Regions from separate parts of the Spiroplasma mirum ATCC 29335 genome, predicted to be linked through region 1. Evidence: riboswitches for the same ligand, from Rfam matches in the RefSeq annotation. Region 1 holds a riboswitch; each other region holds the start of a gene.

What was found. Region 1 has a riboswitch for cobalamin ahead of nrdD (anaerobic ribonucleoside-triphosphate reductase). Riboswitches for the same ligand answer to the same signal wherever they lie in the genome.
Region 2: linked by a shared signal. The riboswitch ahead of nrdF (class 1b ribonucleoside-diphosphate reductase subunit beta) and the one ahead of nrdD (anaerobic ribonucleoside-triphosphate reductase) in region 1 are both predicted to bind cobalamin.
Region 3: linked by a shared signal. The riboswitch ahead of P344_RS01895 (hypothetical protein) and the one ahead of nrdD (anaerobic ribonucleoside-triphosphate reductase) in region 1 are both predicted to bind cobalamin.

Annotation. Positions count from the first base shown of each region.
Region 1 covers NZ_CP006720.1:127,116-137,612, forward strand. The annotation lists gene P344_RS00595 (extracellular solute-binding protein) at 1-786, shown strand, start outside; gene P344_RS00600 (hypothetical protein) at 920-1,150, shown strand; gene P344_RS00605 (SGNH/GDSL hydrolase family protein) at 1,410-2,003, shown strand; gene P344_RS06465 (hypothetical protein) at 2,258-2,446, shown strand; gene P344_RS00610 (hypothetical protein) at 3,623-3,862, shown strand; gene P344_RS00615 (ComEC/Rec2 family competence protein) at 3,912-4,295, shown strand; gene holA (DNA polymerase III subunit delta) at 4,319-5,287, shown strand; gene P344_RS00625 (hypothetical protein) at 5,327-6,814, shown strand; partial or broken gene rpsT (30S ribosomal protein S20) at 6,904-7,156, opposite strand; gene P344_RS00635 (lipoprotein) at 7,428-7,910, shown strand; gene P344_RS07735 (pyridoxal-phosphate dependent enzyme) at 7,934-8,209, shown strand; gene P344_RS07740 (pyridoxal-phosphate dependent enzyme) at 8,215-8,622, shown strand; gene P344_RS06470 (hypothetical protein) at 8,643-8,810, shown strand; cobalamin riboswitch at 8,930-9,058, shown strand; gene nrdD (anaerobic ribonucleoside-triphosphate reductase) at 9,405-9,656, shown strand; gene nrdD (anaerobic ribonucleoside-triphosphate reductase) at 10,453-10,497, shown strand, end outside.
Region 2 covers NZ_CP006720.1:708,002-718,498, forward strand. The annotation lists gene nrdE (class 1b ribonucleoside-diphosphate reductase subunit alpha) at 1-1,279, opposite strand, end outside; gene nrdI (class Ib ribonucleoside-diphosphate reductase assembly flavoprotein NrdI) at 1,285-1,740, opposite strand; gene nrdF (class 1b ribonucleoside-diphosphate reductase subunit beta) at 1,756-2,778, opposite strand; cobalamin riboswitch at 3,098-3,261, opposite strand; gene P344_RS03550 (hypothetical protein) at 3,556-3,759, opposite strand; gene P344_RS03555 (hypothetical protein) at 4,547-4,735, opposite strand; gene P344_RS03560 (SLC5/6 family protein) at 4,736-6,340, opposite strand; gene P344_RS03565 (lipoprotein) at 6,590-6,769, opposite strand; gene P344_RS07495 (riboflavin kinase) at 6,937-7,446, opposite strand; gene P344_RS07500 (nucleotidyl transferase family protein) at 7,409-7,849, opposite strand; gene truB (tRNA pseudouridine(55) synthase TruB) at 7,839-8,744, opposite strand; gene P344_RS03580 (type III pantothenate kinase) at 9,368-10,135, opposite strand; gene coaBC (bifunctional phosphopantothenoylcysteine decarboxylase/phosphopantothenate--cysteine ligase CoaBC) at 10,137-10,497, opposite strand, start outside.
Region 3 covers NZ_CP006720.1:375,299-385,795, reverse strand. The annotation lists gene P344_RS05970 (hypothetical protein) at 1-119, opposite strand, end outside; gene P344_RS01940 (Pr6Pr family membrane protein) at 728-1,489, opposite strand; gene P344_RS06625 (hypothetical protein) at 2,073-2,222, shown strand; gene rpmA (50S ribosomal protein L27) at 2,270-2,554, opposite strand; gene P344_RS01930 (ribosomal-processing cysteine protease Prp) at 2,560-2,871, opposite strand; partial or broken gene rplU (50S ribosomal protein L21) at 3,199-3,489, opposite strand; gene P344_RS01920 (hypothetical protein) at 3,637-3,816, opposite strand; gene P344_RS07800 (hypothetical protein) at 3,944-4,072, opposite strand; gene P344_RS01915 (hypothetical protein) at 4,198-4,440, opposite strand; gene P344_RS01910 (hypothetical protein) at 4,412-4,726, opposite strand; gene P344_RS06620 (hypothetical protein) at 4,827-4,994, opposite strand; gene P344_RS01905 (hypothetical protein) at 5,269-5,643, opposite strand; gene P344_RS06615 (hypothetical protein) at 5,726-5,869, opposite strand; gene P344_RS01900 (hypothetical protein) at 5,953-6,612, opposite strand; gene P344_RS01895 (hypothetical protein) at 6,617-7,114, opposite strand; cobalamin riboswitch at 7,283-7,452, opposite strand; gene P344_RS01890 (hypothetical protein) at 7,674-8,285, opposite strand; gene P344_RS08055 (AAA domain-containing protein) at 8,312-8,425, opposite strand; gene P344_RS01885 (hypothetical protein) at 8,513-8,968, opposite strand; gene P344_RS01880 (hypothetical protein) at 9,013-9,423, opposite strand; gene P344_RS07370 (P-loop NTPase family protein) at 9,763-10,497, opposite strand, start outside.

The sequences.
Region 1 (10,497 bases):
GATCCCAAAAATGTTACATATTCGAACGGGATTTCATGGGATATTTTATGAAAAGCAGCCCAAGCCGGTAAAAAAGTTCTGTTAAATAATGATTATAAAAATCTATTCATGATTGCTAGTGAAAAAAATCGCCAGCAAGTCTTACCAACAACACAGCAAGAAGTTGACAAAGATTTTAATGATTTAAAAACCTTGTTAAAATATAATAATGTTGCTTTAAAAAATGATGAAATTATTAATGATGTTGGGGATGGCCGTTTTGACTTTGCGTTTATGTATAATGGCGATGCCATTGCTGCTGACGCTGGTGATAATGGCGAAGGTGGGTTTGCAAATAGTGGACAAGTCGGCAGCGACCACAAATTATTAATAACACATCCTCGTTTTGCAAAATATAATGCCATCCAACAGAAATTTACTAATATTGAAGGAACCAATATTTGGAGCGATAACTTTGTAATTGCCAAAAACTCAAGACATCAGGACTTAGCTTATAAATTTATTAATTATGTAATTCAACACCAATCAGAATTAACTGAAAATGCTGGGTATACTTCTCCATATCAACAAGTGATGGACTATGAAATTAACCCGGTCGTAAAACCTGGTGATGAATTAGGACCAATGCTGGACTATAATCGTGAATATGTGCCCGTCTCAAAATGGGATAGTACTCTTAATAACTATGTATCTGATCCGATTGCCGCTGATGGACCATTCTATAATGGTAGTCTTGATGACTATCTGGTTAATAAATATAATATTTTAATTGCCAGTAAAAATTAAAAGATAAGAAGATCTTATCTTTTTTATTTTCACTTTATTTAATATAATTATTTTGGATAAGATACACTAAAATATTGGTTTTAAGAAAGGCATAATAAAAATAATTACTTAAATTAGAAAGAAGGTTTTTATTATGAAAAAATTACTAAGTTTATTTAGCGCACTAGTTTTTACAACTATTGGTGTGAACAATGTTTTTGATAACGATAGAATTGAAAAAACAGCAAATAAGATAAAAGAGTTGTATGTTTTAGGAGATAGTTTTTCAGATGTGGGGGTTTTAACAGGAGCAGTTTCTAGTTTTTTTAGCTGACCACAAGGTTTTAACTGCCAGCAAATTACAGTTAGGGGCTCCTTTTTATAAAAATAGTTCGTTTTCAACGGGACTGGTTGCGGTCGAAGTTTTAGCAAAAGAATTAAATCTTGATTTAACCATCAGGATGGGAATATCAAATTTCGAGCAATTCATGGTTTCTTAATAAAGAATACTCACATTATGGTAATAACTACGTATTTGCTGGTTCCCAATTAACACCCCAAGGGAGGTAAGTTTTTATAAACATCCAATTGAATGAGTTAAAAATAATATCTTAAATAAATTTGATTTAACTTCGCAATTTCATATGCTTTTAAAACAACATTCTATTAATAAAGATAGTTTGTTTATTGTGGAGAGTAGTAATAATGATATTTTTAATCAAATGGACAATGAGCAAACTGATGATAATAAATTAGTAGATCAATTAATTAAGACGCTTGGTTCTGTTCTTGACAAGTTAATTAATTCAGGATCTCAGAAAATTTTGGTTGCCAATGTTGTTAGTCTTTCGAAGACACCGCGATTTGTTAATTATCAAACAGCGTGAATTAAGAAAATTGTTGATAACTATAATAACCAATTAAACAACTTACTAAAAAACAAAAAGTCAAAATATGTTCATTTATTTAATTTAGAAAAAGAACTAAATAATTATATCGAATTAGCAAATAAAAGAGGGGTGGACACCAAAAATGCTGTAGTCCATAAAAATTTGGATAGAGTGAGTTTATTGCGCAGCCTTAGTCTATTTGGGACAGGAGAAATTACAATGAGTTATATAAATAATAAAAGTGTAAAAGATCTTAATAATACTTTTTTTCTGGATGATGTGCACACCACCCTGTGAGTTCAAAATCTAGTTGGGAAAGATATGCATCAATTTATAAAGAACTGATAAATTTACCATTTGATTATTTATTTAAAAATGAAATTTTATTTGCATTTTTTTATTTTTTAAAATTTATTTAAAAGGAAATGATAACTTTATTTATTAAATAAAAAATAAGTGAGGTGATTTTTATTAAAAAGAAATGATATTTTTTATTAATTCCGTGAAAACAGTGGACCCTGATTCTTTAAGCAATGGTGATTCTCCCAATGGGACAACCGTAGCAGTGATTTTTCAAAATAAATATCGCTTGCCATTAACAAATGAAAAAGTTATTTCCCCACTCTTATCCAGTTACTGCCACTCTGTTAGGAACAAGTGTTAACGAAATTTTAGTTAATTATCATTTTGTTTTTTATAATTTTTATCCGTTAGACAAGCAACTTTTAACAAGGAAAGTCTTAACAAGTATAACAGTTATTCTCTTATCCAAAGAACAGTTTATTAAATAACATTCTCAAAAACTAATAACAGAAAAACTATTAGAACAGTTAAATTTTCCGCGGGCAATTATTCCCAATTTATTAAAAATTTTACATAGTAATTTTTTAACAACTTTCCAGATAAAAAGTAACTTACAAAATTATTTGGGGCCGTAGTTATAAAAAATACTATAATATTTTATTATTGTTTGTAGTAATTTAATGTTATTAAAACTAAGAAAATTTTAACAGTAATGGTTTTTAATTGTTATTAATTTTATTATTACTAAGTTAATCATTATTAATAATTTATATTATTTATTATCGTTACCATTAAGTTTCTTGATTTTGTTAGGATGTTGGCAAAAAAAATTTTGATATATTTTTTTGATAGGGATTGTTGTTATTAGTCATTTAATGATTATTAAATTTAGTTATAGACCACCCTTACATAAAACATTAATGTGTTACTTTTTCTCTTAAATAAATTATTAATGTCCATTTTTCCATGACGGAGAACTTGAATCTTAACTTGCGGATTGCATTTTTCTATTTGTATTTAATAAATTTTAATCTGACAACCTTAAAGGCGGTCATTGTTTTATTTGTAACTTTGTTCAACAATAATTTTTGTAAAAAGAAATTTGATCATAATCAACGATGATGTGCTAGTTTTTTATTAACATTAGGAGTTTACCCGTTTGCTTTTTAACAGTTGGTTTTATTTATGGTTTTTCAATTACGCTACTTTTTACTAGTATATGGCGGCAAATAAAACACTTACCTTATTAAAAACAGGTTATTATTCTTAATGCCTTCATTTTTTTAATTGCTAGTGGTTGAAATATTTACTTTAATTTTAGTATTATTTTTACGAGCATGTTATTTAATATTATCTTAACGCCCCATTTATGGCAATTATTTTTTTAGCTAATTTTATAATTGTTTTTATTAAACCATTACATTTTTTCTATTCCTGGTTTTATTTTATCTTATGGCATTATTCTTTGGTATTATTAAAAATTAACTTTAAATGGAATCTTGGCACCCTTAATTTTGTTTTTATTTGTTGTTATTATTTAATTTTTCTGTTGGCTTGTTACTATATTAAGTGGCTTAAAAAAAATATTAATTATTTTATTCATTATTTTAATTGGAATCATGCTTTCATTTAATTTTTTGAGTAAACCAGCGGTTTCTTTAACAATGTTAAATGTTGGAAATGGTCAAACAATTATTATGGAAGATAAATGACATTCAAAAGTTATTGCTTTTGATTTGGGCTGGGCGCCGGAACAGGATTCTCACCAACTATGGTCAGTGATTATTTACGATGAAAAGGAATCAATTAAATTAGTAAGGTTTTTATTTCCCATCATCACCAGGATTATAACAATAATCTGAGCGATGTCCAAAAGAAACTATGGGTTTTTAACTTTTAAATAATAATTTAACAGAGAAAAAATATCAAATTGACGATTTTACCCTGCAGATTTTGCACCGTAATGAAAATGCTTATAATGAAAATAATAATAGTTTAGTTATTCTGATAACAGTTAAAAATCAATATTTTTTGTTGATGGGAGATGCTAGTAAAACAATTGAAGATAAGTTATTAAATTTTGCCTGGCCCCCAATTGATTTATTGCAGGTTAGTTATCATGGTTTAAGCACTGCTTTTAGTGAAGAATTTATTAGTAAAATTAAACCTAAAACTTGTTTTATTTCAGCGACCCATGACTACCAGCAAAATTTTCCGACTGCTAAAACGCTTGCCACATTAAATAAATATCATTGTCAAATTTATCAAACTAATATTTCTCATAATTTAGTTTATAATATTAATGAAAGAGCAAAAAGTTATCTAACAACTTTTTAACATATTAATGAAAGGAAAGGCACATGTTTTTAATATACGGTGAAGATAGTTTTTTGATAAAAACTCAAAAAAATAAGATTTTGGCTAAAATTAATCTTAATGATGAATATGAAGTTGAAGAATATAGTTATTTGGAATCACCATTATTAGATATTATTAATGATGCTAATACTGTTGCAATGTTTTCAGATAAAAGAATTATTGTTATTAATGATTGTTTTTTCTTAACTGAAGAAAAAATTAAGGCAAAAGTAGATAATAAAAAATATTTGCCTAATTTATTAGAATATTTAGAAAATCCCAATCCTAATACTTATTTAATATTTATCTGTCCTGTTAATAATATTAGTAATCGGCTAAAAATCACTAAAAAAATGTTGGCTTTAACTAGTGTTTTAAAAGCAATCAACTTATCATACCCCGAGTTATTCAAATTTGTTAATGATTTTATTGCTAAACATCATGCTACCATTTCTCAACACGGAGTTGAAAAAATTATTGAATATTTACCAAATAATTTATATATTATTCAAAATGAATTGCAAAAATTAATCCTGGTTGACTCTCATATTACAGAAGAGATTATTGAAAATAATATTACTAAGTATTTAGATACGGACATCTTTAAGTTAGTTGATTATTTATTATATAATGATTTAAATAATTTTTTAATTAATTACCATTATTTACAAGAACGGGGGTTAAATAATATTGCATTATTGGCCTTAATTGCTAATAGTGTTATTTTAACGCGCGATATCATTATTTTATCGGCCACTAAAAAAACATATTCTGATATTGCTAGTACTTTAAAAATTCATCCGTATCGAATTAAAAAAATTTCTGAGTGTTTAAATAAATTTAATATAGAAAAAGCAAATAAAATTATTATAAAATTATTTGAAATTGATTATAAAATAAAAAAAGGTATAATAAATGAAGACATTAGTAGTGATTTATTTTTAATTAATTTATTTGATTTAAATGAATAGACTATAATGAAAAGATGTTATGGAGATGGTTCAAAAAAAATGAAAGAAAATAAATTATATACCTACATTGCTTATGCTTTATATAATACATTTAAAGACGATAACATTAAAGCACAAATTATTGTTAATTCTGAGTTTAAAGCGTTAGTAATCAAACAAATTTGTTCTTTATTAACTTTAGAAAAAGAATTTGATGCATCATTTAACGATGAAAAATATACCGTGGCATTTGCGCAAGCGTTAGCCAATGTGACAAATGAATCAGCCACAATTGAAAAAATTGATGGGACAACTTTCAATCAATTAGATGAAGACTATGTTGAATATATTAAATATATTTGTGATAATTTTAAAGTTAAAAAAGACTATATTACGCAGGAAAATGTTGTTACCATTGATGCCATTGACAAAATTGCTGATTTTGTTGATGAAAAAGCAATTGATAATGCTCGTGATCAGATGAATAAAAAAGCGGCTAAAGGATTGGAAAAAGAACAGCAGCAAGATTCTGCCCAAAGTACCGGACCGATGATGGGGACTGGAATGGGAATGAATGCTTTTGATCCAAGCAAACTAGACATGGGCCAAATGATGCAACAGATGGCTAATATGCCAATTCATCCCCGTTTAGATCCGCGTTTTTATCCTTACCGCACAAAACCTAAATTTATGCCATTATTTAAAAAGATTGTGGCGGGATTAGTAATTCTTGCTGCTGTTGGTTTAATTATTTTATGATTATTAGGGTCATTTCTTGGAATTATAATTGATACAAATGTAATTGTTTATAAGTGAAACGGTTCTGTCATTATTGTTGGTGGTGGCGCTGACGCGGGCATTCATGTTGGGAATAATAATTTTGTGGGACCATTTCCATTTTCTTCCAAGTTAAAATTAGCGTTGACTGGCGCTGGTTCAATGAGTTTATTTAGTGGACTATTACCAATTATTCCTGCAATTTTCATGGGCTATGAATTATTAGGAGCAAAGCGTTTTAAAAGAGATAATTATACTGTTAAAATGCTAACAGTCGGAATTAGTGTTATTATTTTATTATATTCTTCTCTTTCATTAATTAGTATTTTGTTACATAATTACGTTAGCAATATTGTTAATGGACTAGGAGTTCCCAAAAGTGGTATTAATGTTGGTGATTCAAGTTTATTTGGTGGAATCCTAACACCCGATTCTGACCTGCAACAAACGTTAAATAATATTATCAATGAAATTAATAATAGTTCTTCATACAAATTAATTTATGCATTTAGTATTATCTTTATGATTGTGGGATTAGTTGCTTCAATTGCGACCATTGCCCTAATGATTGTTGCACCTAAACTTGACCGTAATAAATTAGTCCGAGCTAATGAAGAATACCAAAAAGCAGTTAACGCCGCAATGCATGGCAAAAAATATATAATAGATCCTTCTTTATTTGACGAAGAATTTAGAGAAGATAATCCGTTTAATTCCTTTGGAAATAAGGATGAAAATAAGAATAATAACCAAGATGATGAAGATAATTAAAGTTCTAATTATCTTTTTAAATTAAAAAATAGTAACTACTTTCATAGCTACTATTTTTTATTTAACACCAGCCTAATTATTTCCTAAAATTAATTTACACGGATCATTAATTTACTTTTTATTCTCGCTGCTTTATTAGCATGATAAATCCCTTTAGTTACAGCTTTGTCAATTAATGAAACAGCATTGTTTACTAAATCATTAGCATTTTCTTGTTTTTCTGCAATTGCTAAATTAGCTTTTTTAATTGCTGTTTTAATTGAAGATTTAAATGATTTATTAGCTAAATTAGCTTTTTCATTTTTTTTTGATTCTTTTAACTTGTGATTTGATATTTGCCATTAATATTTATTCCTTTCATTTACTTAGACACAAAGGAATTATAGCAAATAGATATATGCGTGTAAATATAAAAACTTAGTTTTTTAGAGAATTTATAATTTTTAGGGTAATAATTATTTTTCTAAATTATGAAACTTATTGTTTTTTTATTGTTTAGTTAATTAAGATATTAGCAGGGAAAGTTAAAAACTTATTAACTTTATTTATAACAATTGTAATAACTATATTATTTTATTTCCCTAAAATTTTTAAAAGAAAGGAAAATAAAGGAATGGAAAAGTTATTAGCAATTTTTGGCGCTGTTGGTTTAACAGCAACCGGAGCAATCAGTATTATTGCTTGCCATAAAGAAGAAGCCACAACAACAAGACTTACAGAAGAAGCACAAAACGCTATTAATAGTTACAGTTACATTACATTTACTTTTGTTAGTAATTTATTTACTAAAGATGGTGCTGGTACTTATTTATTAGTTCAGAATGGTCAAGGAACATTATCATTAATGCCTGATAATATCATTGGTATGAATTTGAGCAAAATTAATGGTGTTGACATACCAATGAGTATCTTATCTGCTATGGGTATGGGTAATTTAGTGAGTTTTATAAATAGTCTTAATTTATTAGACAACGGAATAGAAAATATATGAAAACAAAGACACATATATAAGAGAGGTTTTCCCTGATGATTACTATTTATAAAATTAAGGAAGCACGACATAGAATCAATGATTATATTAATTCTGATAATATAATTCATGATCTTACATTATCAAAAATGCTTAATATGGAAATATATTTAAAAGTAGAGAATTTACAGCGAACAGGAAGTTTTAAAATTCGAGGAAGTTTAAAAAAGATACTTTCTTTAAATGAAACCGAACGTGCTAAAGGGTTTATTGCTGCATCTGCTGGCAATCATCCTCAAGGTGTTGCATTGGCATGCTTATTAACAAATACTAAATGTACAATAGTAATGCCAGAAAATGCACCAAAGTCAAAAATTGAGGCAACCAAATTATTATGGTGCAGATATTATTTTATCTGGTTCTAATTTTGATGAGGGCGTTAAAAAATACATTAGAAGTTCAAAAATTACAGCAATTAACATTTGTACATGCTTTTGATGATGAAGATGTTATTAGTGGGCAAGGTACTATTGGATTAGAATTAATTGAACAAATCCAAGGTTTATATACAATAATTGTTCCCGTTGGTGGAGGCGGTTTAATTTTAGGCATTGCTATTGCTGCAAAAACATTAAATCTAGAAATTAAAATTATTGGTGTTGAAGTTGAAAATGTACCATCTTTAACAAAAGCCTTTCAATTTGGTAAATCAATTGAAGTTGAACCTAGTAAAACAATTGCTGATGGTATTAATGTTCAAAAAATTGGTTTAATTACTTTTGAGATATGTAAACAGTATGTTGCTGAAATTGTTACTGTTTCAGAGAAAAGAGGGTAAAGGAAACAATTTAGTTCTTATTGGCAAAAGATAAAATTTTAGCAGAAGGTGCTGACGCTTCAGCTTATGCAGTAGTACTATATAAAGAAATTAAATTAATTCAAAATACTAATGTAGCAATCATTATGTTGGTAGGAAATATTGATTTATCTAAATTGAATGAAATTTTAAATGAAAATATAAATTAACTTTAGTAGTTTATTTTTTTAATTTAAAAATGAAAAATTTTGATTTATTTATAATATAGTTTAAGTATGAAAGATATTGATCTTTCAAAAATTAAATAAAATAAATGTGGTTTTTAATTAGGGAATTGTGTTAAAAGCACAAGCTGTACCAGCAACTGTAGAACTGACGAAAGCTGTAATATGTAATAACCACTGAGAAAATTTCTTGATAAGGGCAGTAAGTAAGATGAAGTAAAGCCAGTAGACCTACAATGTTTTTGAAATTTGATTACTTCTGGAATAAAGTAATCCTGTAATTTATTTAATTTTTGTATTTTTTACAAAAATGAAAAATAATAAATTATTGAATTTTATTAATAAAGATAACAAAAATAATATTAGTTATTTTTGTTTATTTAAAGTACTTAAATAATAACTAAAATAGAAACGGGGAAAAGTGGGAATGAAATTAAATGATAAAAAGTTTTTATATAATAAATAAACTGATGGGGGATCTACTTCAACAATAAGTAGTATTAGTTAGTAACTCGTTTGCTATTTTTACTAAAGAAAATCCTTTAAATTCATATAATAATGATTTATTAAAAAGAAGAAATGATGAAAATTGTTAATGTTGAAAAAAATGATTCAACTTATGAAAATGATAATATGTCAGCAGATACACCAGCCGGTCAAATGATGAATATGGCTGCAACAGCTGCCAAAGAATATGCTTTACGCTTTTTATTAAGTAAAGAATATCGTGATGCTCATCAAAATGAGGATATTCATATTCATGATTTAGATTATTATCCATCAAAAACCACAACTTGTGTGCAATATGATTTAAAAGATATTTTTTGCTAATGGTTTTTGAACAAAAAATGGAATGGTCCGCGAACCACAAACTATTTAGTCGTATGCGACACTATCAGCAATTGTTTTTCAATCACACCAAAATAAACAACATGGTAGTCAAGAAATTCCGGCTTTTGATTATTTTTTAGCTCTTGGTGTTTTAAAATCATTTCGTAAAAATTTAGTTAAACAATTAGAATTTATTTTAAAATTAAATAATTTAGAAAATTAAAAAAATTGACAAGCACTAATCCAAGAAAAATTTAATACTATTGATTTACATCTTAACGAAGAAGTACAACTTGAAATTAGTAAATTATTAGATTTAAATATAAACCAAGTTAAAATTGCATTTTAGGAAGCATATCTTACAACAGAAAAAGAAACTTTTCAAGCAATGGAAGGATTTATTTATAATTTAAACACAATGCATTTCATGAGGAAAAACCAAGTTGTTTTTTTTCATCAATAAATTATGGAACCGATACTTCTTCCGAAGGAAGAATGATGATTCGCCAAGTATTATTAGCAACTCAAAAAGGACTTGGAAAAAATAAAACACCAATTTCCCAATTTAAATTTTTAAAGTTAAGGAAGGAATCTTTTACTCTGAAGAAGATTTTAATTTAGCAATTAATAATTGAAAACAAGCTAAACAGGAAATGCTAAATTATAAAACTAAAAACTTTGATTTATTAATTCTTGCTTGTCAAACAAATTCAACCCGATTATTTCCTAACTTTGTTTTTTAGATACACCATTTAATAAGCACGAAAATTGAAATCCTGCTGATCCAAATAATTATTTAAATGAAGTTGCCACGATGGGTTGTCGCACAAGAACATTTGAA
Region 2 (10,497 bases), 550 kb from region 1:
TCATTTTGGCAATATTAACACTCCCTAAATTACAACAAATGTCTTCCCCCATTTTCTTAAAACTAAGATCTTCATTATATTCACTCGGAGTACTTACCTGAACAATTTCACTACATAAGTTACTCATCACAATTCGGCCAGGATGCGCATTCCGATTATTAACTGTGTCGTCAAACAATAAATATGGATAACCACTTTCGAAATGTAATTCCGCAATTGTTTGAAATAATTTTCGTGCATCAATAAAGGTTTTTTTAATGTCCAGATTATTTAACATATTATAGTATTCTTTAGTAATGGCAATATCACTCATCGGTTTTCCATAAACTTTTTGAATATCATACGGACTAAACAACGCCATTTTTTCATTATTTTTTGCTAATTCAAATGTAATGTCAGGAATCACAACCCCCAATGATAAGGATTTAATTCGAATTTTTTCATCGGCATTTTCTCGTTTCGTATCTAAAAATAACATAATATCAGGATGATGAACATTTAAATATACTGCACCAGCTCCTTGACGTTGACCTAATTGATTAGCATATGAAAAGGAGTCTTCCAAAATTTTCATAACCGGAATAACCCCCGTGGCTTGGTTAGCAATATTTTTAATTGGTGCTCCAAATTCACGAAGGTTAGTTAAACATAAGGCTACACCCCCACCGCGTTTTGATAATTGTAAAGAAGTTGAAATTGCACGACAAATTGATTCCATATTATCTTCAACTCTTAATAAGTAACACGAGATGTATTCTCCTCGTTGTTTTTTTCCCGCGTTTAAAAAAGTCGGAGTTGCTGGTTGAAAGCGCCCTAACATCATTTCTTTTAGGATTGCTTGGGCGGCATGAAAATCACCATCCCCAAAAAATAATGCATTCATTACCACCCGATCTTCATAAGTTTCTAAATATTGCTGATTATCAAAAGTTTTTAAAGCATAGGAGTTAAAAAATTTTAACGCTCCCATAAAACTAGGAAAGTGATGATGATAACTTTTGGCAAGAGTTGTTAATTTTTCAATTTCTTCGATTTGATATTTATTAATAATTGTTTCATCATAGTATTGTTCGGCTACTAAGTAGGTGATGCGCTCTTTAATATCATCAAATTTTTTAAGATTTGGTAACACATGGTGGTTTAAATAACTTTCAGCCGCTAACACGTCAAATTGAAAATTATCTTTTCCCCGTTCAAATATTTTTGATTTTGCATTCAAAGCAATGTATTCTTCATTATCTACATTATTTGTTAACAGAGAAACTTTATTTGTCTTCATAAATTCTATTCCTTTCAAAAATCACTTAATATTTTTTTGATGGTTTGAACATCATGTGGAGTTCCTAGTAATTCAAATTGGTATAATAATGGAACCTGTAATTTTTTGGAAAGAATTGGTCCAGCCACCGCAAAGGTGTCACCAAAATTAGTATTTCCAGAAGCAATCACCCCGCGGCAAAACTGGCGATTTTGGTTGTTATTTAAAAATTTGATTACTTGTTTAGGAACTGCTCCTTTATAATCATTGCCACCACCCCCATATGTGGGGCAAATCAAAACATAATCTTTCGCAACTAAGATTTCTTCTGATAAATCATAGGGAATACGTGTATTTTTAATATTTAGTTTTTGGATAAAGCGGTGCGTATTATTTGATGTTGAGGAAAAATAAACAACATACATTTCACCCGTTGGTTTGGTAACTGATTGGTTGGAAACTCTAATAACATCCTCATGCATAATTATTCATCAAATCTAAAATTCTCAATCTTCGTCTTCAGTTTCTTCAGTAATCCCCATTACATAAGAAGAACCATTTCCAGAAAAGAAATCATGGTTTTCATCTGCGCGGGCTGATAACTGAGTGAAAATCTCGGGGGCAATTCTAGTTTCTTCCTCACTAAAAGGTGATTCATAACCTAAATTTTGTAAAAACTTCCCAGCATTATATAAACTAAAGCGAATTGCATCTTCAGCTAACCCAAAACCTTCATAAAGTTCATGTAAATATTTTTTTTCTAAAATAATTAACTCATTTAGTAAATCAAAAACAAATTGTTTCATTTCTTCCTGCTGAGCTGGGGGTAATTTAGCAACTTTTTGTTGGTATTTATAACCACTATAATAGTTATGAATAACTTTGTCTCTTAAAATTAATCGGATAATATCCGAAGTATTTGGGAGCTTACCACGGGCCGATAAATAAAATGGTAAATAAAATCCTCCATATAGTAAAAATCCTGGCATTAAAGCAGCCGCAACTTTTGATTTTAACGGATCATCACCAACATAATATGGAATTAACGCTTGGGCACGTTCTTGTAAACTTTTTGTGTTGATAACTCATTCATGGGCTTCTTCAATTTGCTCACTTAAACATAAAGTTGAAAAAATAGTTCCATATGATCGCGCATGAACAGCAACCATAAAAGCAAAGTTTGTATAAATAACTTGTTCATGGTCGGTCAATGAGTTAGGAATTTGGGCAACATCCCCAACCGTTGCTTGGATTGTATCTAATAATGTTAAACCAGTAAATGTGCGGGTAATTAATTGTTGTCATTCCGGATTTAAAGTACGTCATGATGTTAAATCATTAGAAACTGGGATTTTTTCTGGTAACCAAAAATTTTGGGTAATTCTGGTTCATACTTCTAAATCTTTATCATCATTAATGACATTTCAGTTAACTGACCGCATTTTCCCCTGAAAATTAGCTTGGGCATATTCAAGGGGTGAAAGTGATGCTTGATAATATTTATTTTTTTGTGCTGCCATAATTGCTCCTTTCAAAGATATTTTTAATTAATTAGCGTTACTAAAATAAACCCAAAAGTAATCTGGATTTTTTAATTATTCAACAATATTAATTCCCGTTCAATGCTAGATGGGATTTGTTAATAAATTATGGAAAGTTAACAAAAAACTTGTAATAATCCCTAAAACAAGTTTTCCTTGACAACTAAAAAGCATTCACTTCATTAGGGAAAGGAGTACAAATATTTTTAAATTATTTAAAAGTAATCAAAAAAAAGCATTAGCAAGATTATCAAAGATTACAAAATAATTTTGTTATTTCATTCCCAGGAATAACATAATTTTAGTGAGATAACAGACTGGTTTCCTGGCTTAGCATCATTTTACTAGTTACCCTTCTCAAAGTTTCCTTTAATGGCTATGTAACGTTCATCCGCATCACAGTTGCTGGGACAGCAAGAGAATCTAACTCTTTTCCCAAACATCTATTATTCCAAAGCTATTTAGTTGTAAACATATCTTACTATATTATTTTTAATTTGTAAAATAATAAAAAAGAATAATAATTATTCTTTTTTATCCTTAATTATAAAGGTTTTTTGTATTCATTTGTATTTGTTGAAGAAAATTCATATGAGTCAAGACGAGATATCTTTCCTATTTTAAGTTTTTTTCCGCATTAATTTTTTTCGTAATAATAGTTTCTTTTTTTTAATTTTGTTACTACTAATTCACCATCATTAATTTCTTGCTTTTATTTTTCTTGAATTTTGTGAATGGTCTTCAAATAATTATCTATTATATTAATTTTTGGTTAAAAACTTGACCATAATTATTAGCAGTTATAAATCTTAATAAACAGCTTTGAGCATTTAAAGCATTTCACAAAAAACTTTCAAATTCACCAGTATCACTAAAAATAACATCAGTTATTTTAAGTTCTTTTTTTTGATACTTACTTTTACTTAAAATTTGTTGCTTACTGCTTCTTGCAAATAACATTCCGTTTGCAAATTTGAAGAGTCTTCTAATTTTTTCTTTATAGAATTTTCATAATAATTCTCGTGCTTTATATTCATTGTAACGAATTTGGCCTTGAATATTATAAACTTTTTGATAATTTGTAAAAGTTTTTAAAGCATCTGTTCAATTTAAATAAGCACTTTTATCATTCCACTGATAAACTGTTATTGGTTTCTCATAAGATGCTGATAATACATCTCGTGATAATTCTCCACTACCATTAATGGTAAAATTACCTGGATTTTGGATTGTATTAACAGTTGCAATTGGGATTTTATTTTTAATATATAACGATTTAATTGTTCTCTAGTATTAAATACCTCACCATTAAATACATAATTATTGTCATTAAAGCCAAAACTTATTACTTCCGCATTCGATCTAGCCTTGGACCAGAATCATAAAAATATTTCAAAGACTCATCTCTTTAATCTCAGAAATTAAATCTGCCCTTACCAATGAAACTTCTATATCTATATCATCAAAATATAGTTAGCATAAAAATAAATAAATACTCTATATTAGAATTTGCCAAATAATTTAATCTATCATAAGTCATTTCTAGATTACTTACTGATTTATCTTAATAAATCAATTCTTAAAACTATTTTTTAAATAACATTTATTAAAATTATCTTTAAAAACTAGTAATAATTAAATACAGACATTAATATGCCTTTTTAATAATAACATAATATTATTTTATTTAATTTTAAATTATAAAAATTTTTTTATAAAAATAAGTTTTAATAATTCTTAATAAAAATTATTTTACGGTTTCTTGTTCTAATTCACTTTCTAAATCAACTTCTAATAAATTATGTTCTGCTAGTTCTTGGTCAAGTTCAATTGTATGTTCAGTACGTTTTAAATCTTTGTAAATAAAGAACCCAAACAAAATTCCTAAACAAATTAAAATTACTAATAATACTGTTAAAGCAATAATCGTTAACATCTACTCCACCTCGTCTTCTAATTTAGGTTGTGATACTTTAGGAATTTCATTTTGAATAACTGTCTTCTTAATTTTATTTTTTTTAGCATCAAAAATTTCAGGACTATTAGCTAATGCCGAAATTATTGGTACCAAAATTCCTAACACTAATGCTAAGATAAAAATATATAATGGGTTAGTTGTTGTTGAAATCACAAAATCATAAATAGAAAAGCCAATAATAATAAATAAAATAACCGGGATAACATAATACATCATTAAGCGGTATAATGTCCCTAATTTAATTCATGAAACTTTATTGTTATATTTAATTAGGACATCTAATTTTTTAGTTTTATGAACAAAGAAGATTACTTGTGCAAATGATACTAAAATTAAATCTAACCCAGCAGCTAATAATTGGAAGGAATTAATTAACTGGTAAGTATTTTCAAATACTAACGCTAAGCCAACCACAATGATTAATGTACATATTCCAAAAATAACTCGGCGCTTTTTAAAATGATACTGAGTCTCAATTGCATCTACAATAACTTCGGTATTTCCGACCGTAGTACTTAATCCCGCAATGAACAAGGCTAAGAAAAAGAGAATTCCTAAGAAGCTACCAAAGCCTACAACAGTATTTTGGTTAATAATATGGAAAGTCTTTGGAAGCACATTAAAGACGAACACTATCGAATCACTACCAAATTTATTAGTAATTTCTTGCTGGAATAATAAAATGTTAGTTTTATCACTTATACTATTATTAACAATTGCCCCGGACGAACCAAAGATAAAAATTAAATTGGTAACTGATAAAAATAAAATCCCAATTAGTAATAAATATGTTTTGGAAGTATTATCTTGGTTATGGGGAGCAACTCCGGCAAACCGTATCATCATTCCCATTCCTAACGAAGTGGTAAAGAATGCTAAGGAAAAGACACTACTTCAAGTTTGGGTTGTCCCTAGTTTTTTTAAATTATCTTTTAAAAATAAAGTAGCTAACCCTTCTTTGCTACCCGGAACTGTTAAAATATAAATTGCTAAAATAAAAATAATAATAAATAATAAGGGCATAAATACTTTGTTTAATTTTTCAATCCCTTTAATCCCAAATGATAAGATTAATCCCACTAAAATAACAACTAAGAGAAAGGCTAAAAATACAATTCATTGAAAACCACCATGCGCACTAACACCAAAGCCACCACTCTGCAAAATATGCTTATTAAAAATATTACCACCCATATCATTAATAAGACTGGGACTAAATTCAATTCCAATTGAAACAATTGTATAACCAACTAAAACTGAATAATATATTGGAATAATAATCATTAAGGTTGATTGAAACCACCCAATAAATTTACTTACTTTAACATTTTCTTTTTCAAAAATATTAATCACACTTTTACGGCGCAAGTTTCCTAAATTAAATTCAAAGATTAATAACGGAATTCCAACAATGATCATTGCTACAATATAAAACAAGAAAAAATAAAATCCCCCGTTCTTATTAATATAACCAGGTAATCCTCAAATTACCCCTAGTCCAATTGCTGCTCCTAAAGAAGAAACAATAAAACCAACTTTGCTCATTTGCTTTTTCTTATTCATAGTTATCTCCTAACTTTTATAATAAAATTTTAAATATTATGGAAAATAAGATAAATTTATAAAAAAATTTTTACCTTTTACATTAAATGATTATACCGTAATTTTAATAATTTGTCATCAATTTTAAATATTTTTTTATGACCCTAATTTTAATTAACTGGTAAAAGAAAAAATCTCTTTATAAATAAAGAGATTTTTCAATATAATATTTAATTAAAAATTACTTTGTTTCTGGTGATGTTTCATCTGTTAAATTATTAAAATCATCAATTGTTTTAGTGCTTCTAAGTCTTTTACACTTTTACTATCAACAAATGTTAATTGACTAATTTCTCCTGAATTTTTATCTGATTTATCACAAACAACAACACTACTTGCTCCGGTTGCTGTTAAACCTAGAGCTCCTAAAATTGCTAAAATTTTTTTCATTCAATTATTACCTCTCTTATTTTGTGTTTATAAAAAAAACATAAAAAAGACCCCTAATCATCATAGTAAACCTACTATAATATTTACTGGGCCTAATGCTTTTTCATAGTCTTAATTTAACAAAAAAAGCACTATTTTAAATATTTTTGTAAAAATTCTACTATTTATTAGTTGCTGTGAATACTATAATGCTGTTTTCAATAATTTAAATCACTGTTAATTAATTCTGATAATTCAGCAATGGAAGAAATTTTAATATTTGGTCGAATATATTCTAAAAACAAGACTCTAATTTCTTGACCATATAAATCCATGTTTTGATCAATTAAATAAGTTTCAACTGCTTCTTGGTTTTTACTATTGACCATATAAGAAGTTAGTGATGGATAAGAACGATTATTAATTAACGTTTCGGTAACATATACTCCGTAAGGTAATAAACACTTTCTTGGTAAATAAATATTAGCTGTCGGAAAATTAATTGTGCGTCCCAATTTTTTACCATGGTCAACAATCCCGGTCACTGAATATGGAAAGGCTAATAATTTATTAGCGCTAATTAAATCATGGTTATTAGTAATTAAATTACGAATATAAGAAGAAGCATGGCTGATTGGATCTCGTCTAATTATTGTAACATTATCTTTGCCAAAAAAAATCTTGTAAAGTTTCAACATTCCCGGCTCTCTTATTACCAAAAGAAAAGTCTTGTCCAACTACTACTTTTTGGACCCCATACTTTTCTTGTAGAATGGTTAAAAATTGGTGGGCAGTTAAGTAAATAAATTCATCATTAACAACACCTTCTAAATAATAATTAAAACCTCGAGCATCAATTAATTCTTGCTTAACTTTGTTTTCCATTAGTTTAGTATTCATTTTTTTAAAGTAATCACTAACGCTTTTTGATAATGTAAAAAATAACGATAATAAATTATTTTCGTGGGCAATTACTAAAGTAGCATCGATAACTTTTAAATGGCCTTCGTGTAAACCATCAAAAAAACCTAAGCACGCAATTTTGGGAGTACTATCAAAATCTTTTTTTCATCTTAAAATTTTCATAATTTTAGTTTTCATTTTCACCTTCTAATTTTTTAACATTAGGGTCTGGAGTTCAAATTCCCCGTTGGGAAGCAAACACATGACGACCAATATGTTTATAAATTGCTAATACTTTTTTTTGTTTATTAATAATAAAAATAATGGGATCAGTATGGTTAATAATTACAATTGGTTTCCCGTGTTTAATTTCATCTTCATAATGGTATAACAATAATGGTTGCTTATTAATAAATAACGCGTCATACATTGAAATAATATGTTTAGGTTCTAAATTTTCAATTTTAACAGCTCTGGCTAAGGTAAAATTTCCCGATAAAGTTCGTGTTAATTTACTAACCGTAGCAATTGTTCCTAGTTTATCAGCAAGATCAATCACCAAACTACGAATATAAGTTCCTTTTGAACAAATAACACTAAACTTAATAATATGCTGGTGGGAATTATATTCTTTTAATTTAATTTCATGAATTGTTACTGTTCGTGGTTTGATTTCGACATCCTGATTTTGACGAGCATATTCGTATAACTTTTTACCGTTTACTTTAATAGCTGAATATTTAGGGGGATATTGTTCATACATAAAACCATTAAACGCCGCAAAAACTTTTTTAATTTCTTTTTTCTTTAGTTTCCACGGCGGTTCTTCCTTAATAGTTTTCCCCGTAATATCACCACTATTGGTTTCTTGAAATAATTTCATTTCAACATCATAACCTTTATTAGCGCTTAATAAATATTCACTAATTTTGGTTGCATTGTTAATTAACACTACTAATAAACCCGTTGCCAAGGGATCTAACGTTCCCGCATGTCCAATTTTTCGCACATTTAATTTTTGCTTGATTTCTTGGATCACTTGATGGCTTGTTTTATCCTTTGGTTTATCAATTAAAATAACACCATCTTTCATCTGCTAAAACCCCTTTAAATCTGTACTTAAATTCATTATATCATTTAATTTGTTCTAAATTAGTTATATTTTACTAAAAAATCTTGATAATTTTTCATAAATAATTTATTATAATTACGTATGAAAAATAATTATTGTTACATTTATATCTTTCTTACAAATTATTAATGCCTTTCCTTTTGTGCTTAATAATTATTCTTTTGTAGCAGTATTTAAAAATAATTATAATCTTAAAATAGTTTGTTTTTCATACACTTATATTGAAGAGCAGATTTGGTTTTCTAGGCTGTTCATTTTACCAAATCTGTTTTTTTTATTTTATTTTAATAGTAATTATGACCATTATTAAACCCTTGAATTTTAAAAGTTTAAATGATGTTAAAATATATTAAATTGTCAAAAATTTGCAAAATTACTGTTGCATTTTTAAAAATAAGTGATATTATTTAATTGTCTTAAGTAGACAAAACAATAAGTAAATTAAGAATGCACATATAAAGAGAACATGTTAGGTAATTATTATATTTTAAATATAATAGAACGAACGTTGACCGTGTATGATACCTAAATGGTCTTTTAAACAAAATGTCTCAAAAAAAAATAGTAGTGAATACTACTATTTTTTATTTTATTAAATTATTATGGTGCAGAGCATATACTAATCCCTTAAATAATAAGAGTTTATCAAATAAATAATTTGATAATAACTGCTCAAAATGATAACTATTTCCCCCAGTAATTACAATAATGGGGTTTTTTAAATGAACAACAATTTCATCAACAAGGGTTTTAATTGCTAAACCATGGCCTTTTACCAAACCAATATTAATAGCTTGTTTAGTATTCTTACCAATATAGGCATCTTCATAGGAAATCTCAAATTGTTGCAATAATTGCGCGCGGGAAAATAAAGCTTCGCTGGCTGTTGCTAACCCGGGCATAATAACTGTTCCTTCGAATTGATGGTCCTTGACCATTGTAATTGTGGTGGCGGTCCCCATATTAATAACAACACTATCATTTTTATTAAACTCATGATAACTAGCATAAGCAACAGCTAGTAAATCAGCTCCTAAATTACGGGGATTAGGAACATTAATTGTAAAATCATCAATAACTAAATTTTTTTTCAATTGGTAAAACGTCAGATGATGATTACTTGCTAAATCACGAATAATTCCATCCCACATTGGGCGGACAGAAGATAAACAAATTAATTTAATCATTGCTCATGTGATGCCAATTTTATTAAAAGCAACATTAATTTTTTGCAATAAGTGTTTTTCAATAATCAAATTTTGACTCGGTAAGGTTAAAAAAAGATTAATTTTTTGCCCATCATAATTAGCAAACTTGATGGCAGTATTCCCAATATCAATTAATAAGTACATATTATTGCTCCTTTTGCTGTAAAAATAAAATTTCATTGATAATTGCTTTTGCAATTGCTAATTTTGAACTATTATCTACCGGTAACGCCCTTGTTTTTGATAATAAAATAATTTTATTTTCCTCACTATTCATTGCTGAAATTTCGTTAATAACAATTAAGTCTAAATTCTTATGCACTAACTTTTCTTTCGCATATTCTAAGTCAAAATTATTTTGGACACTAAACCCAACTAAGAATTGCCGTGTTTTCTGAGCTCCTAATTCTTTTAAAACATCAACATTTGTTGTTAATTTGACTTCCAACTCTGGATGATCTTTTTTGCTAATTTTCCCCGTTAATGGTTGGGCAATTTGGTAATCA
Region 3 (10,497 bases), 250 kb from region 1:
ACAATCGTAAAAATTAACATTAAACTAAACACAAGATAATAATCTAGGACTGGATTTAGGGCAATACTTTTCACAAAATTTAATAAATTATCACCACTAAAATTAGCAATAATCACCATCGGAAATAATAACGAAAAGGTTAAAAAGGAATTACTACGGTATAAATAAACTTCATTAAAACATAGGTATTAGATTGAATTTGATGCAATAGCAATTCCAAATAATAATGCACAAATAATAAAAGTTACTTGCTGGTGAAGAACACTTAACGCCACAATTATTCCTATTATAATACTAAGATATGATAACCAAAACCAAAATCGGCGGTTTAAAAGTCCTGTAATCCATGAGGCAGGAATAAAAAAGATAGTTGCATAGAAACTTGCACTTATTGCAACTAAAATACCAATATTTTTTCAATTAATATTAGCGGTAAATAACATAAAATTATAATTTAAGTTTAAAATTAGCGACAATGCTAACCAGAATAAAAAATGTTGAATAATAAACAACCACTGTAACTTAGTTATATTTTATCATATTAATTTAAGAAAAACTGGTTAAATTATGTAATGGAATATTTTTTTATAAAACCATTGACTTTTTTTAGAATAAGTGTAAAGGGTAAATAATTTTATTTATTCTATAAAGGCAACGCTTTGTTAATAGCTAATTTAGGGTGTAATTTATTAAAAATTAAAAAAACCTTGCTAAGAGGTTTTTTATATTATTTTTTAGGTTTTACCTGTCCTAATTTATAACAAATTGTGTTATATAATGTTGCTAATCCAAAAACTAAACCAGCAATAATAATGATGGTAATGACAAACCATACCGCACCTGGTAATCCAGCAAATGGTTTATGAACGTTTAAGAAGAAATATTGATAAGGATATGCTTTCCCGGCTTGTCAACGGAATTCTCCCCTAATCATGTTAAAGATTCCTCATAAAATTGGGTAAAAATATAATTTTCATACTTGTTTATTTCAATACTGACAATTCGGAGTAATTTCATTCTTCGGCATCATAAATAAGAAATAGACAATCATTGCAATTGGACAAACCATATGTTCAATAACAGTTAAGAACCACCCCACCGCATTAGTAGGTTGCCCAGATGGTAATAACATTGCGTTATAAATTAAAAACGTAATTGAAATATAAACGGTAATTGCTAAGGTCATGTTATAACCTAACCATTTGTTTTTTCCCTCATATTTTGGAAATAAACCTGCGGCTAATAACCAAACCCATACTAGAATGTTAGTTTGAATGGTGAAAAAACTGAAATAATTAAAAGTAAAATCACCCTTATCTTTCATAAAATTCTGAGAAGCTTCATCACTTCAAGCAGTATTTGAGGGAACTGTAATACCATTAACTAATGGACTAATTCACCCGTATAAACAAACAGCACCAATTAAGCCACCAAAGAATAATTTATAATAAACATGTCAGTCTTTTCAGGTCTCCTTTTGGTAAAACACTAACTATCAAATCCTTTCATTGTTTTTATCATAAAGGTATTATAACAAATATAAAAAAATAATAATAGTTATTAAAAATATTCAAAAATTATCAAAATCTAGTTAAAAAGTCATCATTTTCTTCAATAACTATGGCAGGGTTTTGTTATAATTAAATTAGGTCACACAAATAATTATTCACAAACTTGTAAATTTTAATTTAATAAAGAGTATGTAAAATGCCATCAGTAATAAATTTATTTTTTTACTCGTGGCTTTTTTTAATAGAAATAAGAAGATAACATGTTAAGTGAAGATATAAAACAAGAAATTTTAGAAACCAGTAATATTGAAATTAGTAATATATTAAATGATTCAAGTTTAAATGAGGAGGAAAAAGATTTTTAAATTAAAGAAGTTTTTAATAATATCCAAGAAATTTTATTTTACCAAATTAATGAGCAGTTAAAAACGGTCAATTAAGAGATTGAAGCAGAAATTAAAAAAAAGTGATGCGGAATTGGAGAAAGTAATACATGATCCAGAACTAAATGCTTAACAACGACAAACAACAATTAAAAAGATTATTCAGAATTTAATTGCTATGATTGATAAACTTTTTCAGCAAAAACGCAATGAAAAAGTAGCTAAACAAGAAAAACTTGCAATTTTAAAACAAGAAAACGAGGCAAAACTTAATAGTTTACTTGATAAAGCCTCTCAAGAAACTAATTCAGATTCTGAAACGAGATAAAAAAAATAAGGATTGAATTATCCTTATTTTTTATTTGTTTTATTTACTTATCTTTGGTCATATACTGAAACTTTAGTTTTATTTTTCCCAAAGCGTTCATATTTAACAGTTCCGTCAATTAATGCAAATAAAGTATCATCACCACCGCGACAAACATTAACTCCGGGATGAATTTTAGTTCCACGTTGACGATAAATGATTGATCCCGATCTTGTTGTTTGACCATCAGCTTTTTTTGCTCCTAATCTTTTTGAGTGTGAATCACGACCATTTTTAGTCGACCCAACTCCTTTTTTCGAAGCAAATAATTGTAATCCTAATAAGAATTTCATCATTACTATGACACCTCCTTAAAACTAATATAGTTTTGATACTGTTGATAAATTGTTAATAATTGATAATATAAGGTATTTAAAATAACTTGTAAATTATGAATATTTTTAACAACCTTAATAATTATTAACCCTTCGTTAATGGTAAAGTCACATGTATCATTTTCAAGTTGGTCAATAGCGTTTAAACCACCACTAGCAATCCCAGTGATTGCGGCACAAACTAAGTCTTTTTCAACCTCACCAGCATTGGCATGACCAAATATTTCAACTTTACTTATTATGTTTTCAGTTTTATAAAAATTTATTTTAATCATAAATTATTTAGCAGATTCATCTGTTTTTTTCGCTGGTGCTGCTTTTAATGTTGATGTTTTTGTTGTCGAAGTTGCTTTTGCTGTTGTTGATTTAGCAGTGCTAGTTTTTGTCGAAGTTGCTTTTGCTGTTGAAGCAGTTTTTGTAGTACTTCCTGCTTTTGGCACAGCTGTTTCTGGTTTTGCTGCTGAACTAGCTGGTGCTGCTTTCAGAGCACTTTCTTTGACTTCTGCTGTCACTGCTGGTTTAGCTTCTGGCTTTACTTGGAATGTCGTTTCTGATTTTCCAGCACTTGTATTAGCTTCTTTTTTTGCAGTTCTTGCTAAAGCAATATCTTCAATTTTAATTTTTGTATAAGGTTGACGATGACCAGCTTTTGTATGTTTATTTTTCTTAGGTTTATATTTAAAAACAATGATTTTCTTTTGTTTTCCTTGTTTTAAAATAGTTCCTGTGACACTAGCTCCTTTTAAGAAAGGAGTTCCTACTTTGCCATCAATCATTAGAACTTCATTAAAGTTAACATTGTCGCCTTCATTTCCTTCTAACATTTCAACAAAAATTTCATCACCTTGTGAAACTTTAATCTGTTTTCCACCAGTTTTGATAATTGCAAACATTTTTACACCTCCAGTTTATACTCGCCTAGTAAGTAGATAAGTGTTTCATATCCTTTTGGTACTTAAAAGTCAAAGAGCGGTTGAAACTGAAACAACCATAGTTAATTATATCTAAAAAAATATTAAATTCAATAAAAATAATAAATTCTAACGAGTTTGTTGGGTATTATTTTGATTATTATTATAATTACCAAATAAAATAACTATCCCGCCAACATTCCCCACAAATAAAATATCAATAATAGCAATTAAATATTTATGAAGATCTTTCCCATTTAGAAAACGCTCATTTAAAATAACCACCGGAATTTCAATAATAACAATCACTAAATAACAGATACTAGCTGCTAAAAAACTGTTTTTAAATTTTAATTAATATTCATTGTTTTATCTAAAATATTCAACACAATACCAACTAAACGAAACATTAAGAAAAAAACAAGAATAAAAGATGCTAATACGAAATAATGATACCACTTTTAAAACAACCCATCATTGGTTGGTTTCTTATTATTGGCGCTACGGAAACCGGAGCATTATTACTTCTTATTTGTTGTTGAGAATTATTTACATTATTAACCATTTAAAAAATCTCCTTTTAAAACCACTGACTAAATTGGACATAATTTTGATAATTAGGATCTTAATTCCCAGGATTAACAATTGTCATTCCTAAAACATATTTTCCAATAATAGCATTAAATGTTTTTAATTGTTCCGCTCCCCGGGGGGGGCAATTTTTCCCAAGGTATAAAGGTTTTTTAACATATTATATAATTTATTACCATCAGTAATGGTTGGGGTTAAATCATTGGTATTAGCTTCGACTGATGATTTTAAACCAGGGAAATAAACATAAGTTTTTGAAGTATCATTCATTATTTCTTGCACTGCAGTTCCACTAAATTTTTTCCTCGGGTTACTATTTTTTTCATTTGCTAACTTCCCCATTAATATTACTTCAGTTAATTGTGGCAACTGCTAATTTATCAGTTTCTTCTTTAATCTTATCAATTACCGGACCAATTAAATTATCAACAACTTCATTTTTTTGATCTTCTGGTAAATCTTTAATAACATCCGAAACATTATCTTCAAAATGCCCAGGATTCGTAATCGTATCAATAATATCACTTAAATCACCAGGGTTATTTTTTAATCCTATAATTGTTCAAAACCAATAAACTAAAGCATCTCCTGTTTTTTGGACTTTTAAATCAGGGAAAATACTAAACATTTTATCGGCTGAAGATTCTCTAACTTTATTAGGGTATTTTTCCTGATCACTAGTTTGCCCTTTATCAATAATTTCAGTAATATTTTGGTTAAAATTACTACTATTTAAAAGAATTTACAACTTGTTTCTGTAATTTTACTAAAAGTTCTTCAAAATTAACTTGCTGTTCTTCTGAACTATGATGTTGTGAACCTTTACAAGCTATAATATTAGTAGTTACTGAAGAACCCAAACAAATTGCCCCCAAAAATAAAAATAATTTCCTCATCTATATGTTTCCTTCCTATTTTAGTTTTCAAAATTACAAAACTAAAAAATATTTGTTTTACCCTCAATGTTTTTACATACCCTTTTTGAGATTAGTCACCTTATATCAATTCACAGTTCTACTAGTCTCACATAACTTTATTAAAAAAAGCAATAGTTTTCATTTTTATGAAAATAAACTTTTTTTAATAAGATAAATTTATTAAAGTTTAAAGATAAAATTAAAAATTCAGTTAAAATTTCATATTTAAAAAAAGCATTTTATAAATGCTTTTTTAAGCTAGACAGACAAAATACAAATCAAATGTATCATTTTGCTGCAATTCTAAACCATTAATTCCTCTTGTACAATAATTATTTGGTTGATCAGCACAGAATGGATTAGTGGGAATATTTAATGATCAATATGATTCTTTTCAACCAGTTAAATAATCCTGAACTGATTTATCCCAATCATAAATTCCTTCTAATATTCGCCCATATTGGGTTACCTCAGGTTTAATTTTAAAGGGTACTTTAATACCAGAAGTAATTGTTGGATAATAATTGTTTAGGTAATTCATTAGATTCACTAAAGTATTATCATCTTGTAATAATGTTTTATCAATTTTAGTAGTAATTGTTGCTAAGGTTTGTTGGGTCTTCGCCAAATCTCATTGCAATCAGTCAACATAAGCATTAATAGTAAAACTGTTTCATTATTGCTGGGGTGGGGGTGGCTGAACTAAAATCCTAATTAGCATCAATTTGATAATAATTATCAACTGTCGGAGTTAATAACTCCTGGTGTGTTCCATTTTGGATATTTCCCAAGTGGGAAATAATTGGGGTAGTAATTAATGTTAAACTTGACATTATTGTTAGTAAATTTTTCATTCTTAAATGTAACTACCTATCTTGTGTTTTTTTATCTTCAATTAATGGTTCTAATGGTTTTATTTCAAATGATGAAGTAGTCTCTAATTTTGCTTGGATTTTTTGAAAAAAATATTATAAGAAATAATTCGTTTATCATCTTCATAAAATAAATAATACTGGAGATGGTTAACTCATAGTCTTGTTAAAGGGTAAAATAAAACCCCTGCCATCATAATATTCCCAGCACAGTGAATGCCATCATAAGATAATCCGTTTAATCATCAGGCAATTAAGACAAAACTTTGTCCCCCGTTAATTTGATTACCAATGATAACAACTAAAAGTCAGTTAATAACTGCAAAGACAAAACCAAATAATAGCCCAAAAATACCGGCAATAATGACAAAAGTTCACCATCATTTTAGAATTACAGGACGGCAAACTCGCCCAATAACCGCTAAGAGTGGTCAAATAATTAAGTATGGTAAACACCAACTTAAATTAAAACCCCAATATAAACCATCAAGAAAACAAAAAATTAAACTAATACTAAAACTCATAAAAAAAGGAAAATAAACACCAGCAAATAAAATTAATAATGTCACTGGTTCAATGTTCGGTAAAAAAGCCATTGCCTCTTTTAACGTAAAAACTAAAGCAGCATAAATTGGAATTAAGCAAATTTGAATTAAAGTTTTAATAGTATAAGAACGCTTATGGAACAAAAATTTTGTTTTTAGTTTACCTCAAAAATTTTTCATAATTTTATTGTATAACTAACATTAAATTAAAAACATCATTATTTTTTAAGAATAAATCATCAATCCCAACTTCACAAATATCAGGAATATTACTTTTAGGATCAGTATTCCCCTTACATTTTGAATTTGTTGGACTGGTAATTGTTCAATATTCACTATCATGGGGTGTTTTTTTAATTCATCCTTTGTTAGTATTAATTCCTTCTAGCCAATGCCCCAGTGAACCACTGGCAATAACCGAAAAACTATCGCGATAATTCTGCATTAAATCTCCTAATGTTAACATTGTTGATTCATAGTTTGAACTAAACAAAATCTCACGGTTAGATTTCGTAGCATCATAGGCATTAATTTTTATTTTTAAAGTATTATCAACCCGATTTTTTAACGCAAAATATTTTGGTAAATAAGTAATGTTTAAGATTACCGAAGCGCTAAAAATAATACTAGCTAAGGCAGCTATTAACCACATTATTCAATTCTTTTTATTAGTTTTATTCATATTGTTCTCCTTTACTTATGAGTTCTTAAAAACTAAAAAAACGCTTTTGGAGCGTTTTGAATAATTATTAATTAGTAGGTTTTGGTTAGAAGATTAACCTTAATTTTTAACTACTAGTAAACAATTAATTATCAAAACCCCAGGGATAATAATTATCATGCTGATAATTGTTTTGTAAATTTTTAGATCGGTCTACTGGCTTAGCTTCGTTTTACTTACTATTCCTTCTCAAGATCTTTATCTCAATGGATTTTTATAGTGTTCATCAGCATTACAGTTGCTGGAACAGCCTAGGACTTGCACCTAATTCCTGTAATATCCAAAATTTGCTTTTTTAAGTTGTTATCTTAATAATAAGAAGAACTTGCCAAAAATGCAAGTGTTATTTTATTTTTTAAATTTAAATAAATTACGCATTATTTAATTGATACACATAAATCTCTTTAAAATCATTAGTAATTAGTGAAATAAACAATTTATGGTCAGAAGTCTCTAAAAAAAATACCAGCAAATGATTCTATTATTTTAGAAACTTCCATTTTAATTGTCCCATTATCATTTAATTGCAAAATTTTTTGTGTGAAACCAATAGTCAAAATATTACCATCATGTAATTATTTAATAATTTCACCCTTGCTAGCATGTTATAGATTAAATAATCTAATTTTTTATCTTTTATTTTGATTAATAACTTGCTTAATTTTAAGAAATTAATTTTTTTATAATGCTGTTCAATTAAGACAGCAAACTTTTGCTTAAATTCCTTAATTTTAATAATATCATCTAAGTTAACATAAATCTTTTCCACATCTTCGGTAAAACTTTCTAAGACTAACGAAAAGATTGCATATTGATTTAAATGTTCATAATAATTAGGATCTAAGTAATTATTAATATCTTTTAAATCATTTTTATACAGCGTATAATTTTGGGTTTTTTCTTCTTCAATTAGCTGACGATATTCACGGAATTTATCAAAATAATAATCCATTTCATCATCACTAATCTTTTGTTTTTCACTAACCACGGTATTTAAAAAACTATCAATGGCGGCTTTAATTTGTGAAAAAACAAAACTTTTGTTATTCATATCATCAATAAATAAAAAATATTTTTGAAATTTTTTCATGTTATTATAAACAATTTTTAAGGCTGTTTTTTCTCCGCACATAATAAAACATTATCACCGCGGTAAATTTAATTAACAATTAGGTTAGTAATTGTTTGTGATTTTCCTGTTCCCGGTGGTCCTTCAATAATTAAATTTGAATTCATTGCTTTTTTAATTGCTAGTTTTTGATAAAAATCTAACTCACTAATTGCAATGACATCTTGTTCACGAAAACTTTTTTCAAATTCAATCCGTTTTTCTTTTTAATCTTAATATTCATTTAAAATTTAAAAAAATAAATCATTTAATTCCCCTAAATTAGTATTCTCTAAAATTTTATTATAATCAGTAAATAAGACCGTATTAGTTGTTTTATAAATCCCAATAAAAGCAGCACAACATAAAATGGCACTTTCATTAAAATTATATTTATTTTTTAACTCACTGGCTGCTTGTTCTTTATTATAAGCTTTTAATGATAACGAAAAATTGGTAATAATGCTCGTTTGGTTAACAACAGTTGGGTTATTATTTTTAAAAGTAAGCCCAATCTTACTTAGCTCCATGAGCGCTTTTTCAATTTTATTAACATCCTCTTCATCGTCCAGCGGATCAAAATTAACTAAGTCTAAATTAATTTTGTGCGCTGCTAACTGACGAAGTTTAATCATGGGATTAATAATAACGTTGATTGTTTCAATTCTTAATGTCTTTTCTCGTTTAACCTTATTATTATCAACCACAATTGGCCATAATAATAATGGTTCCCAAAAAACTTCTTCTGTTTCTAAAAATCCTTCAATATATGGATAACCAAGATAAAAACATTGCTCCCCTTTTCTGATAATTCATTTTCAGAATCTTTGACAATAATTTTTAAGTTATCAAATTGTTCAGCAAAATATGAATTTAGAAATTTAATTGTTTTATTAACTAAATCCTCAGGATTATCCTTATTTTTAAGTTTGTAAAATTTAATAATTTCTTCAAAAATTAGTTTTACTTTAAAAATATTTAATTTGGTTGATAATTCCCGATATTTATGCATAAAAACTTTATCATCTTCGGAAGAGTATAAAACTTTTAAATGCAAATCAATGTTTGGAATACTATAAGCGTTTATCTCTTTTAGTTTGAGTGCTGATCCGGTTAAAAAATTTTGAAATTCTTCTTGAAGTTCAGCAAAATTAGTAAACAATAATTGGTATAAATCAATGATACTACGGTTAGTAGCGATACTATTTTTTGTAAAAAAAATAAGTTCCCAATGTCTTTTTGTCGTAAAAATCGATTTTGATATTGTTTTAAAATAGTATAAAGCTTTTTTTCTTCCATATTCCTTTCTCCTTTGCCCTTCTCGATATGGTGTTTATCATTATAACAAGCAACAAATAATATCACAATTTTAGTAAAACTTAATAAAATCACGACTATTAAAAACAATATATTTTTATTGATTAATTTCCCAACTAACTTAAAAAATCTGAAAAGAAAATTATCAATTCCTTTTCAGATTTCAACCAAAAAAAGGTTTTTTTTAACTAATTAAACTAAATTCTGCCGTTAATATGTCAGAGTCAACCATTTTTAAATATTTTCCAATTCCAATAAAATCATATAACTTTAATTTAAGGTTTGGATATGTATGGTTAATTTTATTTTGCAAAAATAAGTATTTGGTGATATTAGGGTTTTGAATATCTTTTACTAATTTATTATTAATTTTCATCTGTTCGGGTAATGATCACCAATATTCTTTTGTGGTGAGGTCATACTTAGTTAATTTCCCATAGTTAATAACTTCGGTATCGGCTAAAATAACTAGTTTTGTTTCATCAAAAGTTAAGTGTCCAGCTTGAAAAGCAATAATTCGTAAGGGTTTTGATGGAATAAAATTTGTTCTTTCAATAATACATAATGCTTGGCGAACAGTAAAAGTTCAATTACCATATAATAATGAATCTTGCTGATGAGATTCTCTTGCAATTAATACTTCATGGTTAAGTTTATATTTTAAAATTAATAATAATTCATTAACTATTAACTGGTTATGTTCAATAAAATAATCAATTAAATCTTCAATTTCTTGGTAATTAGGAAAAATTCCTTCATAGGCATTTATACTAGTTACTTCATATAATAATGAACACATCAAGAGATTATCATAGCAATGTTGATATTGGTTTGATGGTAAACTTTGTTTTAAACGATGATAAAAATACCAAACAATATCATAACTATTTAAAAATAAAAACTGTTTAAAAATATTTTT